Regions from separate parts of the Dorea sp. genome, predicted to be linked through region 2. Evidence: riboswitches for the same ligand, from Rfam matches in the RefSeq annotation. Region 2 holds a riboswitch; the other holds the start of a gene.
The links. A riboswitch is a leader RNA that binds a small molecule or an ion and turns the genes downstream of it on or off. The one in region 2 is predicted to bind glycine.

Region 1 (7,315 bases), on a different contig from region 2:
GAGCTAAAAGAAGGTGTATATGTACAGCTGACCGGACCAAACTATGAGACACCGGCAGAAATCCGCATGGTCAGAAGCTGGGGCGCAGACGCAGTCGGCATGAGCACCGCATGCGAAGCTATGGCAGCAAGACACATGGGAATGGAAGTATGCGGAATCTCCTGCATCACCAACATGGCAGCAGGAGTCAGCAAAGAAAAACTAAACCACGCAGAAGTACAGAAAACCGCAGACCGCGTGGCGGTGGATTTTGCGAAACTGGTGACGGAAGTTATAAAGAAGATGTAATTGCTGTTTAATACATTAATTTGGGTTGGATTCCCGGTTCTTGCGTATGCCTTGGTATAAGATCTGGTCCGCGACTCCATGAAGCAAGAAGTAGTAAGAGAGCCTGAATTCCCTAAAAGCAACAGAAAGCAAACCCAAACTCGACCTTCGTCTCAAACAGTGGATTTGCTTTCTGTTAACGGGAATCCAGACTCTCTAACTACTTCTAAGCCTCATTCCGAATGCTACCCAGCCCTTATACCAAGGCATACGCAAGTCGCGACTGGCAGGCGATAATTAATGTATTAAATGGAGGGCGTAACTGAGGATGCTTACCCCGGCAGTTCTTTTTATGATACTCCCGGGGTAAGCACTCACAATTACGCCCTCCAACTATTTCATACACTACCGCCTGCCAATCACGACATGAGAAAGCGCTGGTATCCTGTTTGCAGCGTTTTTTGGCGCGATGTGTAGAAGTTCTTAGGTAGTTTGACTTTCCGTTAAAGGGACGGAGCGACACTGTTTGAGGCGCATGCCGAGTTTGGAGCGGAGGCCCTTTCGTCCTTAGGAAAGTCGGACTGCCTTAGAACTTCTGCATCGTGACATCTAGCAGCAGACAGGATACCAGCGCTTTCTCATGGACCGAGAGGCCACCATGAACTAGTGTATTAAACAGCAAACATATTATTTTGAAAAGATGTGCTTTATCAACACATACATCACAATTGCAAACGCAAACAGATACCCTATCACCCCGATTGCCGGAATTCCCCATATCTTCGGCTTCATATTGGTGGTGCAGATGATGCTGGAGCTGATAAGAAGAGCCATGACCCAGAGTCCCATGACCACATTTCTTACCAGACGCCGCAGCAGCTGCGCCAGATCATTAGATGCATGCAGGTCCAGATTGACTCTGGTCTGGCCTTTCATAAGACCGTGAAGTGCATCTGCTGCAAGCCCAGGAACTTCTACCGCTTTATGCATCGAACGGTAAATATTCTTTCCTGCATGCTTTAGTTCCTTTTTCCAGTCGAAATCCTTCCACATGATTTCCGAAATATGTCTGGAGGCAATCTCAATCATATTGATCTGTGGAGCAATATCTGCCAGTACCCCTTCCATGTTGGTCAGCCCTCTTGCCAGCATTGTAAGGCCATGCGGCATACGGATCTTATTTTCTTTCATGACCTCCATCAGATCCATCATCACTTCAGCAATGTCTATTTCTCCCATATCCAAGGAACCATATTTTGACATCAGTTCACTGATATCTTCGTATAGTATACTTTGATCTGGTTTTTCTTTGAATTCTCCCAATGCCATAACTGCTTCCTGGATCATGCCGATATCATTCTCTGCAATACCGCGGATTGCCTTACCGATCAGTTCTTTGTCCCGTTCCGTCAGTCTTCCCATCATCCCCATATCAATCCATACGATCTTTCCATCCTGAACTTTTACATTTCCCGGATGAGGATCTGCATGGAAGAAACCATCTTCCATGACCTGTTTGATATAGTTATCGATGAGTTTTGCTCCTATTTCTTCCAGATCATACCCATCTGCCAGAAGCTTTTCTTTATCATCGATTGCGGGACCTTCGATATACTCCATAACCAGAACATGCATGGTTGTATATTCCTGATATAATCTTGGTGTTCTTACATACACAATTTCTGCATTCCGTCTGGCGAATTCTTCCATGTTCGATGCTTCTGTGAGAAAATTCATCTCTTCTCTTGTTACATTCCAAAGTTCATCCAGTACCTGGTCAAAATCAGCCATTCCTTTCAAACTGATCGGCGGCATCAGCTTCACTGCTTTCCTAAGAAGCCCGATATCCCTTGCCATAATTTCATAGATGCCTTTTCGCTGGACTTTTATAACAACCTGTTCTCCACTTATCAGTTCTGCACGGTGTACCTGCGCGATGGATGCCGAACCAAGAGGTGTCTCAGAAATGGAAGTAAAAATCTCACTCCACGGACAGCCATATGCCTGTTCGATCACTTCTTTTACTTCTTCGAATCCCATCGGTGTTACTTCGGAACGCAGACGCATCAATTCATCGCAGTACCGTTTGGGCAGGATGTCTGAATGCAGTGACATAATCTGACCAATCTTAATATAAGTAGGCCCCAGATCCTCCAGTATCATCCGGAGTTTCTGAGGCGTAACCCCTCGGGTAATTCCATATTTATGAAGTACGGATGTGATTTCCTTCAACCTGTTACGGTATTCTTTGGATTCTTCCTTACTCATGAACCTGTTCCTCTTTAAATTTCTTCACTCTTAGCTGTTCCGTCATATGCAGCTTCTTCTGTCGTTTCTTCATCAGCAATTTCTTCACCGACAGCTTCTTCTGCATCCTCTACGGTCTCTGCCGCTTCGAATTCTTCCTGCTTTTTCTCCATCTCATCGATTCTCTGTTTCAATAATGCCATCTGTTCCGGAGTCATTTTATCCAGAAGCTCGTCTAGTTCCTCTGGTGTTGATGTCTTTACTTTTACATTCACCTTGTCTTTTACCGTTGATTTGATATTATGCTTTAATTCTTCATTGAGAGCCTTTCCCTGCTCAACGGTCAGTTCTCCTTTTTTCACCATCTCATCCAGGAGTTCTTTAGATTTTTCTCCTGTTACTGCTACTGCTCCGATTCCTGCAAATAATACTTTCTTTAATCCGTTTCCTAATTTTTCCATAGCCATTCTCCTTTCGATGTCTATAAAGGCAGGTTTTCCAAAAGTTTTGGAAGAAATATGATCATTCCTGCAATTGCCGCCATAATTGCTGCAATCAGCACTGCTCCTGCTGCCGCATCTTTTGCAAGCTTTGCGAGTGGCTTTCTTTCTTCTGTGACCAGATCTACCACTGCTTCTACTGCTGTGTTCACAATTTCAAGCGCCATGACAAGCCCAAACAATGTCAGGCAGATACACCATTCCACCGGTGTAATATGAAATACAAATCCTGCAATCACCACACACACCATTGCCGCACAATGAATCTTCATATTCCGTTCTTTTGATACCACTGCAAATATCCCGGCAAATGCATAGCCGAAGCTTTTATACAATGGATCTTTCTTTTGTTTCTTCATCTTTGTACCTGTCCTTTGTTTTCTTACATTTTAGCACATTTCATTTAAATTTACACAAACATTGTGTATTTTTTGTTTTATTTTCAAAATTTTACAAATAAAAAAGCAAACAAAAAGAAGATCAAAGATTTTTTATCCATTCTTTGATCCTCTTTTATCCTATCTTATATCTTCTTATATCTTCAAAAAAACTGTTAGTAGATGCTTCACTATCATTTTACTTCAAGCCAGCCGGGACACTGAAAAATCCACTTTTTCACGTTCCCATGGCTCCCCGTTAAGCGTTCTCTGCCTTAATTCCTTCCACGACCCGCTTATTCTTCTCTTCCACATTCAGTCTTGCTGTAAAATCTTTTGTCTCTTTTACAACTACTTTGCTAAGAGCAAGCAGTGCAACCAAGTTCGGGAATGCCATCAGTGCATTAAAGATATCTGCAATATTCCAAACTGCTGCAACAGTCATATATGGTCCGATAAATACACACAGAATATATAACCAGCGGTATGCTTTTACTGCTTTCATATTCTTGTTAAACAGATATTCCAGGCAGCGTTCTCCGTAATAATCCCATCCGAGAATGGTTGTAAATGCAAAGAATACCAGACAAAGCATCAATGCGAATGACGCTACAACCGGTGGGAACGGAAGTCCCTTCTGGAATGCTGCTGTCGTAATTGCCACACCTTCCAGTCCTGTATTCCATGTTCCTGTAATTACGATAGAAAGTCCTGTCATCGTACAGATTACGATTGTATCAATAAATGTTCCAGTCATTGACACCAGTCCCTGTCTTGCAGGTTCTTTTGTCTGAGCTGCTGCCGCTGCGATTGGAGCACTTCCAAGTCCGGATTCATTGGAGAAGATTCCTCTTGCAATACCTTTTTGCATTGCAACTACCATTGTACCCATCGCTCCACCTGCCAGTGCGCTTCCTGTAAATGCTGATTTTACGATTGTGACAATTGCTCCAGGGATTGCTGTAAGATGTGTCAGCATAATAATAAGCGAAAGAGCTACGTACAATACTGCCATAAATGGAACTACAATCTCAGATACTTTCGCAATTCGTTTGATTCCTCCTAATACGACCAGACCTACACAAGCAGTAAGTACCAGACAGGAAATTACTGTCGCCCATGAATACTCATTGCCAAACAAAGCCACTGTATGTGCCATATCCGGATCAAAAAAGTTACGGACTGCTGATGAAATACCATTTACCTGTGTAAATGTACCAATTCCGAATAATCCTACTCCGGCACCAAAGAATGCAAATATCTTTGCCAGCCATCTAAACTTTACACCCATTCCATTTTCAATATAGTAGAATGGTCCGCCAAGCACATGCCCGTCTTCATCAATTGTACGGTATTTTACAGCCAGAAGACCTTCTGCATATTTGGTTGCCATTCCAAAAAAGGCCGCCATGATCATCCAGAACAATGCTCCAGGACCACCTGCAGAAATTGCAGTCGCCACACCTACAATGTTACCGGTACCGATAGTTGCCGATAATGCAGTACAAAGAGCTCCAAAACTGGTAACTTCTCCATGTCCATCCTCTTCATTTTTCACCATGAATTTTAACGCTTTTCCAAGATGCCTTACTTGAAGAAGGCCCAAGCGTACAGTCAGATACATACCTGTAACCAGAATTAAGATGATCAGCGGAAGTCCCCATACGACTCCGTCAAACCAGGTGATAAAAGTGTCAATACGTCCAAAAATTCCCATAATTCATTCCTCCATCCTTTTGCCTGAGAGATTTGCAGATTTGATTACCTGCTTACACCTTCGGCGCTTTTCATTTCATACGGCTTTCGAGCGTGTCAAAAAATCATTCCCGCACTCTCCTTCGCCTTCTGCTGCCTCTCTTTTTCGAATATTTCCAGCAGTTATGAAAAGACTCTCCTGAGTTTTTATGATAACGTATTCATGCAAAAGCTTTATTACGTCTTTGCTTTAGCACGATACAGTAAAGCTTAGCACGAAACATTTATCCTGACAAGAGTTTTGATAATTAAAAATACAGTTTTTATTTATAACCTGTGATTATAAATAAAAACTGTATTTCTATATCCCCAAATTTAAAATCCGAAATCTGCATAGTCTGCCGGCAGGAATCTGTGGTAAATCATATGACACCCTTCATCTTTAAAGCAGTAATAATACTCATCTTCTGATTCTTCCGGGAATCTTACCCAGAAGTCAAACTCTCCGTTATCCATATCTCCGACTCTGATTCCATCTGATTCTTTCTGGAACATCTTAAGGATATCTTCTTTTTTAATTCCATGATTCATAAGAAGCTCTACAAGTTTCTTAATGAATTCATTCTCTGCTGTATTTTCACGCACATAGACACTTCCCTGCTCCGGAATATGCAGACAAAATCTATCTTTCTTATGTGTTACACGGATATCCCCCAGTTTTTCTTTTACTTCATCCGGAAAATGTTCCAGACGCTTCTGCATCTCTTCTACATTATCATCCGCTTCAAAAAAATGATTCAACGAAATCAGCGGATAATACAGACGGATTTCTTCTTTCCTGAATCCAAGTTTTGCCTGTTCTTCTTTTATAATATCGATTAAATTCTTTTCTAAACGTTCAAATCCCATACTACTATATATTACTCCTTCTATTTTTAAGTTCTGTCTTTTTCTTATATTTGAAATTTCTGCCTGCAAACTATATTGGCTCTTAATTGACAAGCATATTTCTCATACATTATACTACATTTATAACATTTACTGTATTTTAATACCATACATTTAAGGAGGAATTTTTATCATGATCATCAAACATGGACTTGTAATGGACCCGGCATCTGGTCTGTCTGAGCATATGGATATACTGGTAAAAGATGGAAAAATCACCCGGATTGCACCTGACATCACAGACGATTCCGAAGAAATCATAGAAGCAAAAGGACTGGTTGTCGCACCGGGACTGATCGACACCCACATACATTTCCGTGATCCCGGATTCACTTACAAAGAAGACATCCATACCGGTGCAAAAGCATCTGCAAAAGGCGGATTTACAACTGTCATCTGTATGGCAAATACTTCACCAACCGTAGACAATGTCGACACCTTAAAAGATAATCTGGAACGCGCATCCAAAGAAGCTATCCGTATCTATCAGGCTGCCGCCATCTCACATTCTTTAAAAGGACAGGAAGAGGTGGATATGAATGCTTTAAAAGAGGCCGGTGCCTGCGGATTCACTGACGATGGTATTCCCCTTCTGAACGCTGAATTCTGCTACAAAGCAATGGAAGCAGCCAAAGCACTGAATGTACCGATCAGTCTTCATGAAGAAGATCCTGCATTCATCCGCAATAACGGTATCAATCATGGAAAAGTGTCCGATGAACTTGGTATCTATGGTTCGCCTTCGATTGCGGAAGAATCACTGGTTGCAAGAGACTGTCTCCTGGCACTTCGTTCCGGCGCAGATGTTGTGATCCAGCATATCAGCTCCGGTGTATCGGTTGAGCTGGTCCGCACATATAAGAAGCTGGGTGCTAATCTTCATGCAGAAGCTACCCCGCATCACTTCTCCTTAACAGAAGACGCTGTTCTGGAACACGGAACACTCGCCAAGATGAATCCACCGCTTCGTACAGAAAAAGACCGCCAGCAGATCATCGCCGGACTTGCAGACGGAACGATTGACCTCATCGCTACCGACCATGCGCCACACAGCGCCGAAGAAAAATCCAGACCAATCACAGAAGCACCAAGCGGTATCATCGGTCTTGAGACTTCCCTTGCACTTGGTATCACAAACCTTGTAAAACCTGGACACCTGACAATGCTACAGCTTCTGGAAAAGATGACCATCAATCCGGCAAAGCTTTACCATCTTCCTTACGGAACCATCCAGGAAGGTGCTGCTGCGGATTTTGTAGTATTTAACCCGGATGAAACATG
Region 2 (7,315 bases):
CTGTAAGATTCCCTGACTGATCTCTGCCTGATATGGCGTATATGCCGTCAGCAGATTTTCTTTAGATGTCACATTTTTTACCATGGCCGGGATAAAATGTCTGTAAGCTCCGGCTCCGCGGAAAATTGTCCGAAACACCTGGTTCTTTTCTGCAATCTGTTCCATCTCGCGCCGTACTTCAAACTCTGTCTTTCCTTTCGGAATATTCAGTTCCCCTTTTAGTTTTACTTCTTCCGGAATATGTGCAAATAAGTCCTCAATGGACGAATAGCCGATTTCCTGAAGCATTTTTTTCCGTTCTTCTAACGTATTCGGTACATAGCTTCCCATCGCTTTTTCACCGCCTTTTTCAATGACTTAGGTTTATTCCTGCTCGCTTTCCACAAATGCTTTGTATTCATCTGCAGTTAAAAGTTCTTCCGTTGCTGATACGTCTTTTACTTTGATAAACCATGCTTTATAGGCATCATCATTGACCAGTTCCGGTGCATCTAAGAGTTCTTCGTTGATCTCTGTTACTTCTCCGGTTACCGGTGAATAGACATCTGACACTGCTTTCACAGATTCTACATCACCGAACACTTCGCCTGCTTCTACGGTATCTCCTACTTCCGGAAGGTTAACAAATACCAGATCTCCGAGTTCTGACTGTGCATAATCTGTCAGTCCTACAACTGCTGTATCTCCGTCTAATGCTATCCATTCGTGTGATTTTGAATATTTTAATTCTTCTTTTAAAATCATGATATTTTTCTCCTTTATATCTTTTTATTATATCTTTTTATTTTTCTCTTTTATAAAACGGAAGTGCAACCACCTCTGCTGCCACTCTTCTTCCTCGCACATCTGCCTCTACTGTATCTCCAATTTCTACAGAATCAGCATCAACGAGTGCCATTGCGATTGGATATCCAAGATACGGACAATGTGTTCCACTTGTTGTATGTCCGATTTTCTTATCGCCTACATATACATCCTGATGTTCACGGATGATTCCTCTTCCTGTTACCTTAAGACCGATTCGTTTGATGGATGGAGTCCCCTTCTCCTCTAAAGCTGATTTCCCAATAAAATCATTTTTCGCCATCTTCACTGCGAACTTCAGTCCGGTCTCAAGCGGAGTGATATCATCGTTCATCTCATGTCCATATAATGGCATTGCTGCCTCCATACGGAGTGTGTCTCTTGCACCCAGTCCGCAAGGAACGAGTCCTTCTTCCTTTCCTGCCTCTAACAATGCATCCCACATCTCTTCTGCTTTCTCACTTGCCAGATACAGTTCTACACCATCTTCACCTGTGTATCCTGTCTTGGAAACGATACATGGGATTCCGGCAACTTCAGCATCAAATACTGCGTGATAATATTTCTCCGGAATATTCTCTTCTGCGGTCAGCTTCTTAAGGATCTCCATTGCTTTCGGTCCCTGCAGTGCAAGCTGTGCATACTCGGATGATACATCTTTAAATGTTACTTCGCCAAACTGATGGCGTAACATCCACTGATAATCTTTGTCTTTATTTGCTGCGTTTACAACGACAAAGTAGTGTTCATCAGATTTCTTATATACGATCAGGTCATCTACTGTCCCACCGTGTTCATTACACATCGGACTGTATCTTGCCTGTCCGTCTACCATATTGGTAAAATCATTCGTCAGGATCTGGTTCAGATTCGCCAGTGCATCTTTCCCTTCACATAATACTTCTCCCATATGTGAGACATCGAAAAGTCCTGCCTGTGTACGTACTGCCATATGTTCTTTGATCACACCTGTTCCATACTGTACCGGAAGAAGATATCCCCCAAATTCTACAATCTTTCCACCGGCTTTAACATGTGCATCATAAAGTGGAGTCTTTAATTCCATTGCTAACACCTCCTAGTTGTAAAGTGGATACTTGCCACAGATTTCATTTACTGCTTCACGGATCTCATCTGCTTTTGTATCAAAATCTGTAACCGTCATCTTGATCAGTTTTGCGATGGTCTTCATATCTTCTTCTTTCAGGCCTCTCGTTGTCACTGCCGGTGTTCCGATACGGATTCCGCTTGTCACAAACGGGCTTGCCGGATCGTTCGGCACTGCATTTTTATTAACTGTGATATAGACTTCATCCAGTCTGTTCTGCAGTTCTTTTCCTGTGATATTCATATTCTGCAGATCCACTAACATCAGATGATTGTCTGTTCCGCCACTTACCAGATTGAATCCTTCGTCGATCATTGCCTGTGCAAGTGCTTTCGCATTTTTGATCACCTGCTGCTGATATTCTTTGAATTCCGGTTTTAAAGCTTCTCCGAAACAGATGGCCTTTGCGGCGATAATATGCATCAGCGGTCCTCCCTGTGTTCCTGGGAAAATGGCTTTGTTGATCGCTTTTGCGTATTTCTCTTTACACATGATCATTCCGCCTCTCGGACCTCTGAGTGTCTTATGTGTAGTTGTGGTTACAACATCTGCATATGGAACCGGACTCTGGTGCAGTCCCGCTGCCACAAGTCCTGCGATGTGTGCCATATCTACAAACAGATATGCTCCGACCTCCTTTGCGATATCTTCAAAGATATCAAACCGGATCTCTCTCGGATATGCGGATGCGCCTGCAACGATCATCTTTGGTTTGCATTCCTGTGCGGTCTTACGGATCTCATCATAATCCAGATATCCGTCGTCGTTCACATTGTATGGTACGAAATGATATAAGATTCCGGATAAATTCACCGGTGAACCATGTGTCAGATGTCCGCCGTGTGCAAGATTCAATCCCATAACCGTGTCACCTGGCTCCAGAAGTGCCTGATACACTGCAGTATTGGCATTGGCTCCTGAATGCGGCTGTACACATGCATGTTCACATCCGAACAGTTCTTTTGCTCTTTCGATTGCCAGATTCTCCAGAATGTCTACATCTTCACATCCGCCGTAATATCTCTTTCCCGGATAACCTTCCGCATATTTATTGGTTGGTACAGTTCCCATTGCCAGCATAACTGCCGGACTTACGATATTTTCGGATGCGATCAGCTCCAGATTTCTTCTCTGTCTGCCAAGCTCTAATGAAAGTGCTTCCCCAACTTCTTTGTCACATTCTGTGATGTAGTTTGTTACATCTTCGATTCTGTTCATTTTTGTTTTACCTCCTTCGGAATCTGCCTGCTTTTCATGCCCATTCCCCATTTTAGGCATCAAAAAAGCAGGCAAAAAATACTTTTTTCTCAAAAGTGTTTTTTGTCTGCCTCTGTCCTTTTACCTGAAAGATTACTTCTTCGGTACAATTCTAATTGTTCTCCAGAGCGTCGTCCGAATTCGTTCCTTTTACCTGAGAGTTTCTGCATGCCCCTTCGGCTCCTATGCCGCATAATATCTTTGCTTCATTCTTCACATCTTGCCTGAATGATATGGTTTATTCCATTTATGCACTTTGTACATAGGCATCTCACAAATTCATCTATCAACTATGCAATTAGCATAACAGGTTGTGTTCTTTAAGTCAACAGTAAATCCATAAGTTAATTATTTATCACACTTTATGTACTTTGCACAGCAATACAATCTTATGAATACCTAATATTTCTCATGCTTTATAAATAAACTCATCTATATGTCATACCAACAACTCCATCACCGCTTACGCTTAGAGCAGGGAATGTATCGCCCCGTCTCTTCCCTGATTCGGTGTGATCACATATGGCACATTCTTGGAATCCATCATATTGTGGCTTCCTAAGAATCCGCCAGGTTCATATGGGAACATTGCCGTGTCATACATATTTCCAAGACCGGATACGATCTTCACCTGTATGATCTTGCATCTTCCAGGCTTTGCCACATCCGTGAATTCCTCTCTTGTATATGGCATGTTCTGAAGGTCTTTCAGTACCTTCCGGATATCCTGTACGATCCGGTCGGCCGCCCGGTGTGCTGCCATAATACCTTCTGCTGTTCTGCCTTCGCCTTCTTCAAAGAGAACATCAATGTGCAGAATATAATCCGAAGATGCCGGTGTTCCCGCACGGTCGAGCACGACCTGGTCATGAAAGATTCCCTCCGATGAGCCAATATTAGACGGCTGGAAACCGCTTTTATCTTCCACTCCGGTGATCATGACCGTTACACCGGATAACAGATGCGTTACACCTTCTCCAAGTTCTCCCCGTACTTTACATGCAATCGGAGAATAATCCAGATTCGAATTGACGAACATATCGCATTCTCCCGGTTTCAGGATTTCAACCTTCATGTCCTTAATTCTGGACTCCTGCATGATCAGGGACTGTTCCATCCCTTTACGGATTGTCAGAACACCCTGTTCAATCTTTGTAGCATCGCCAAATTTTACTTCCCTGATCTGGAATGTTTTCCTTGTAAGTCGTCTGAGCGTTCTCGTCTCTGCTCCTGCGTTCTCATCTCCCGGCACATATTTTCCGGCTTTTCTGAGTTTATTCTTAAGCAGTGCCACTGCTTTCATAGCATCATATTCCGTCAGATTATTATCTCCTACCACACACGACTCATAACCGGATGTATTTTTATTAAAGTCTACTACACAGTCTACATAATTATTCGTACACACCAGTCTTCCCTGCTGCCCGATATAGCTAAGGCCTACACTTGGGATTCCACGGATTCCGAGCTGTTCGATCACATTTACAAAATCCACGTGATGATTGCCCCATCCGTCAATTGCAACAATTGCTCCGTCCGCCCGCATGATCTGTGCCAGATCACCGACTCTTTTTGCTGTATAGATCTTGTCATCACATACTTCCGATACCCCGTCTACGATGATTCCCGTATATTCCAGATCTTCTGCTTTCGTAAGTTCTGCTGTTACCGGACATCTGTAGTGGTGTAATGTTGTCATCTTGATACTTGGTCCTAATCCCATAAAAGTGCCTCCCTTCATACATTTTTGTATAGCGGCAAAGAGGCTATCGTTTCCTGACAGCCTCTTCATTTCTTTTTATCCAAGATGCAACAGAAGTCATTTTCAACTACTCCTGTTGCACTCTCTGTTTACATTTCAATTATACGTTATGACGATATTCGTATGGCAGAATCTTTGTCTGGTTGAAGCTCGGGCAATCACGAACCCATTCCAGAGACTCTTTTAAGATTGCGATCTGCATCGGAACATTGTTTGGTTCACCTGCATTTGATCCGATCGGTACATGAGGTGCTGTAATTCTAGGTGCACCCTGCTGTCTTGCGATCGGAGGAAGTGCAGCGATCACGCAGCAGCTCATTCCTGCTTCTTCACAGCATCTTGTAACGATTGTAGCTGAACGGTGGCAGGTTCCGCATCCACCTGTACACAGAACGATGTCAACACCCTGTTCTTTTAATTTGCGTGCGATTTCAGGACCTGTTTCGCCTCTGAATTTCTCAACGTTTCCACCGCCGCCCATGAATGTATATGTCTCAGCCGGCAGAGATCCGATGAATCCTTCTGCTACCAGTTCATGCAGACGGTCGATTGGGAACATCGCATTTACGTCTTTGTTGATATCAGAGTTATCGAATCCACCGTGTGTAACCATCAGCTGATCAGATGGTGTATCAAATGGAATCGTACGATAAGAGAAGTCTCCGGATGTATTAAATGGAGTCTGGTCTTTCTTATGGATACCACCTGCTGTAATAAATGCAACTTTACACTCGCTTAATGGTTTCTTTAATTCTGTAAATACCGGCTTTGGTGTAACCGGTACGAAGATTTCTGACTGCATACCTTCTTTTACTGTTAATTTCATTGTCTTACCTCCTTAGATTGATTCTATCGGAATATCCTTTTTTCCTATTATCTTCATACAGCTAAAATAGAATTCTACATCCTGTCCTACCTGCATCTCGACCGGTGTAAATGCCCATCTTCTCGGAACATTGATTGTTCCTTTTTCGTTCATAATGGCCACACTGATCGCTGTATCATTAACTTCAATTATCTTGCCACCCAAAAGGCAAGGCTGCGGCTCGTGATCTGTTGTCATATCAGAATCATCGTAATCGTATGGATCTTCTACAATCTGGATATAGCTGAAATAAAACTCAAGATCATGTCCCGGCTCAATCGGGGTATCGCCGATGATAATGCTCTCGGGAACTGTAATTACGCCTAATCTTCCATGTAGATGAATCTTTACCATTCCATCCGATACTTTTTTTACAAGACCGCCCATTTTTACAGGGTTGATAATATAATCCATTAGTGCATTGTTCCGCTTTCTACAAGTTTTGTCTCTGGAAGACCTAATAATTTGTTATTTGCATTGATAACGTCATTATTCCATTTCTTCTCAGCTGGTTTGATCGGAACACCTGCCATCTTATTCTTGAGCATCTGGATTGCACGTGCTGCTACTTCCGGTGTTACGCATGATGTACCGGCGATATCATTTTCGAATCCACCCTTATCCATGTTCTCTTCAACCATGGCATCTGCATACTCATTACCAACAACGAGCTGTCCCTGATATGCACAGAAGGAAACTCCTACTACAGGAATGCCTCTCTTACCTGCCTGTCCGATATGCTGGATAAAGTCAATGTGGTTATTTCCAAATCCTTCTGTTGTGATGATCACACCGTCAAGATTCATACTTTCCATTAATGATCCAAGTCTTTCTGATACCCAGAGTTTTTCATCATTAACCTGAGGAGAGCCTACACAGATAACACCAATCAGATCCAGTTCATCATCTGCTGCAAGTCCTTCTACCAGAGGTTCTCTGATATAATGACGTGTCATTTCTTTTGTTGCAGGTCCGATACATGTCAGTGCATGGATAGATCCGTCTCTTACCTGGTTCGGTGTTAACAGAATTGGTACGTTTCCACAGTCTACATTCTTCTGTCCGCCTTTGATTCCGCAAGGCTCTTCCGGACAAAGTACATTGTCATGCATAGCTCCCTGTCCCATGATTTCTTTTACGAGGGCAACTCTTGGATTACCAACTCTTCTTACATCTTCGCAAAGTTCTTCACGAACAACTTCACCATCGTATTTCTTCAGTTCATTACGAACTGCCTGTACGATGTAGTCCTGGCATTTGTGTGCTGCGAACGGGCCAGGTCTTGTCATTCCTGATAATCTCTGGATAACAGCGTGGCAGCGGATGATGATATCATTCTCATCAGCGCATCCAGGATGTCCGAAATACATCTTCTCATCAAGGTATCCTTCTGAAGATCCGAATTCATGTACCTGAACACCGTCTTCATCCACACCTGTCAGCATGAATACAACACCGTCTGCTACTTTTGTGATACCTTCTCCAAGTTCACCTTCTACTTTTGTAGCGATCGGGCACA

Region 1: it holds a riboswitch for glycine, as region 2 does, so the genes downstream of both, ACWJAF_RS05655 (alanine/glycine:cation symporter family protein) here and ACWJAF_RS11455 (serine hydroxymethyltransferase) in region 2, are expected to answer to the same signal.

The regions. Positions count from the first base shown of each region.
Region 1 covers NZ_CDRRQK010000008.1:87,841-95,155, forward strand. The annotation lists gene ACWJAF_RS05635 (purine-nucleoside phosphorylase) at 1-288, shown strand, start outside; gene ACWJAF_RS05640 (ABC1 kinase family protein) at 955-2,535, opposite strand; gene ACWJAF_RS05645 (phasin family protein) at 2,550-2,975, opposite strand; gene ACWJAF_RS05650 (diacylglycerol kinase family protein) at 2,996-3,373, opposite strand; gene ACWJAF_RS05655 (alanine/glycine:cation symporter family protein) at 3,651-5,108, opposite strand; glycine riboswitch at 5,113-5,206, opposite strand; gene ACWJAF_RS05660 (DUF3877 family protein) at 5,462-5,995, opposite strand; gene ACWJAF_RS05665 (dihydroorotase) at 6,168-7,315, shown strand, end outside.
Region 2 covers NZ_CDRRQK010000026.1:22,928-30,242, reverse strand. The annotation lists gene gcvPA (aminomethyl-transferring glycine dehydrogenase subunit GcvPA) at 1-330, opposite strand, end outside; gene gcvH (glycine cleavage system protein GcvH) at 364-744, opposite strand; gene gcvT (glycine cleavage system aminomethyltransferase GcvT) at 782-1,870, opposite strand; gene ACWJAF_RS11455 (serine hydroxymethyltransferase) at 1,883-3,130, opposite strand; glycine riboswitch at 3,233-3,306, opposite strand; gene ACWJAF_RS11450 (glycine/sarcosine/betaine reductase component B subunit) at 3,639-4,892, opposite strand; gene prdB (D-proline reductase (dithiol) protein PrdB) at 5,032-5,757, opposite strand; gene ACWJAF_RS11440 (CBO2463/CBO2479 domain-containing protein) at 5,770-6,210, opposite strand; gene prdA (D-proline reductase (dithiol) proprotein PrdA) at 6,210-7,315, opposite strand, start outside.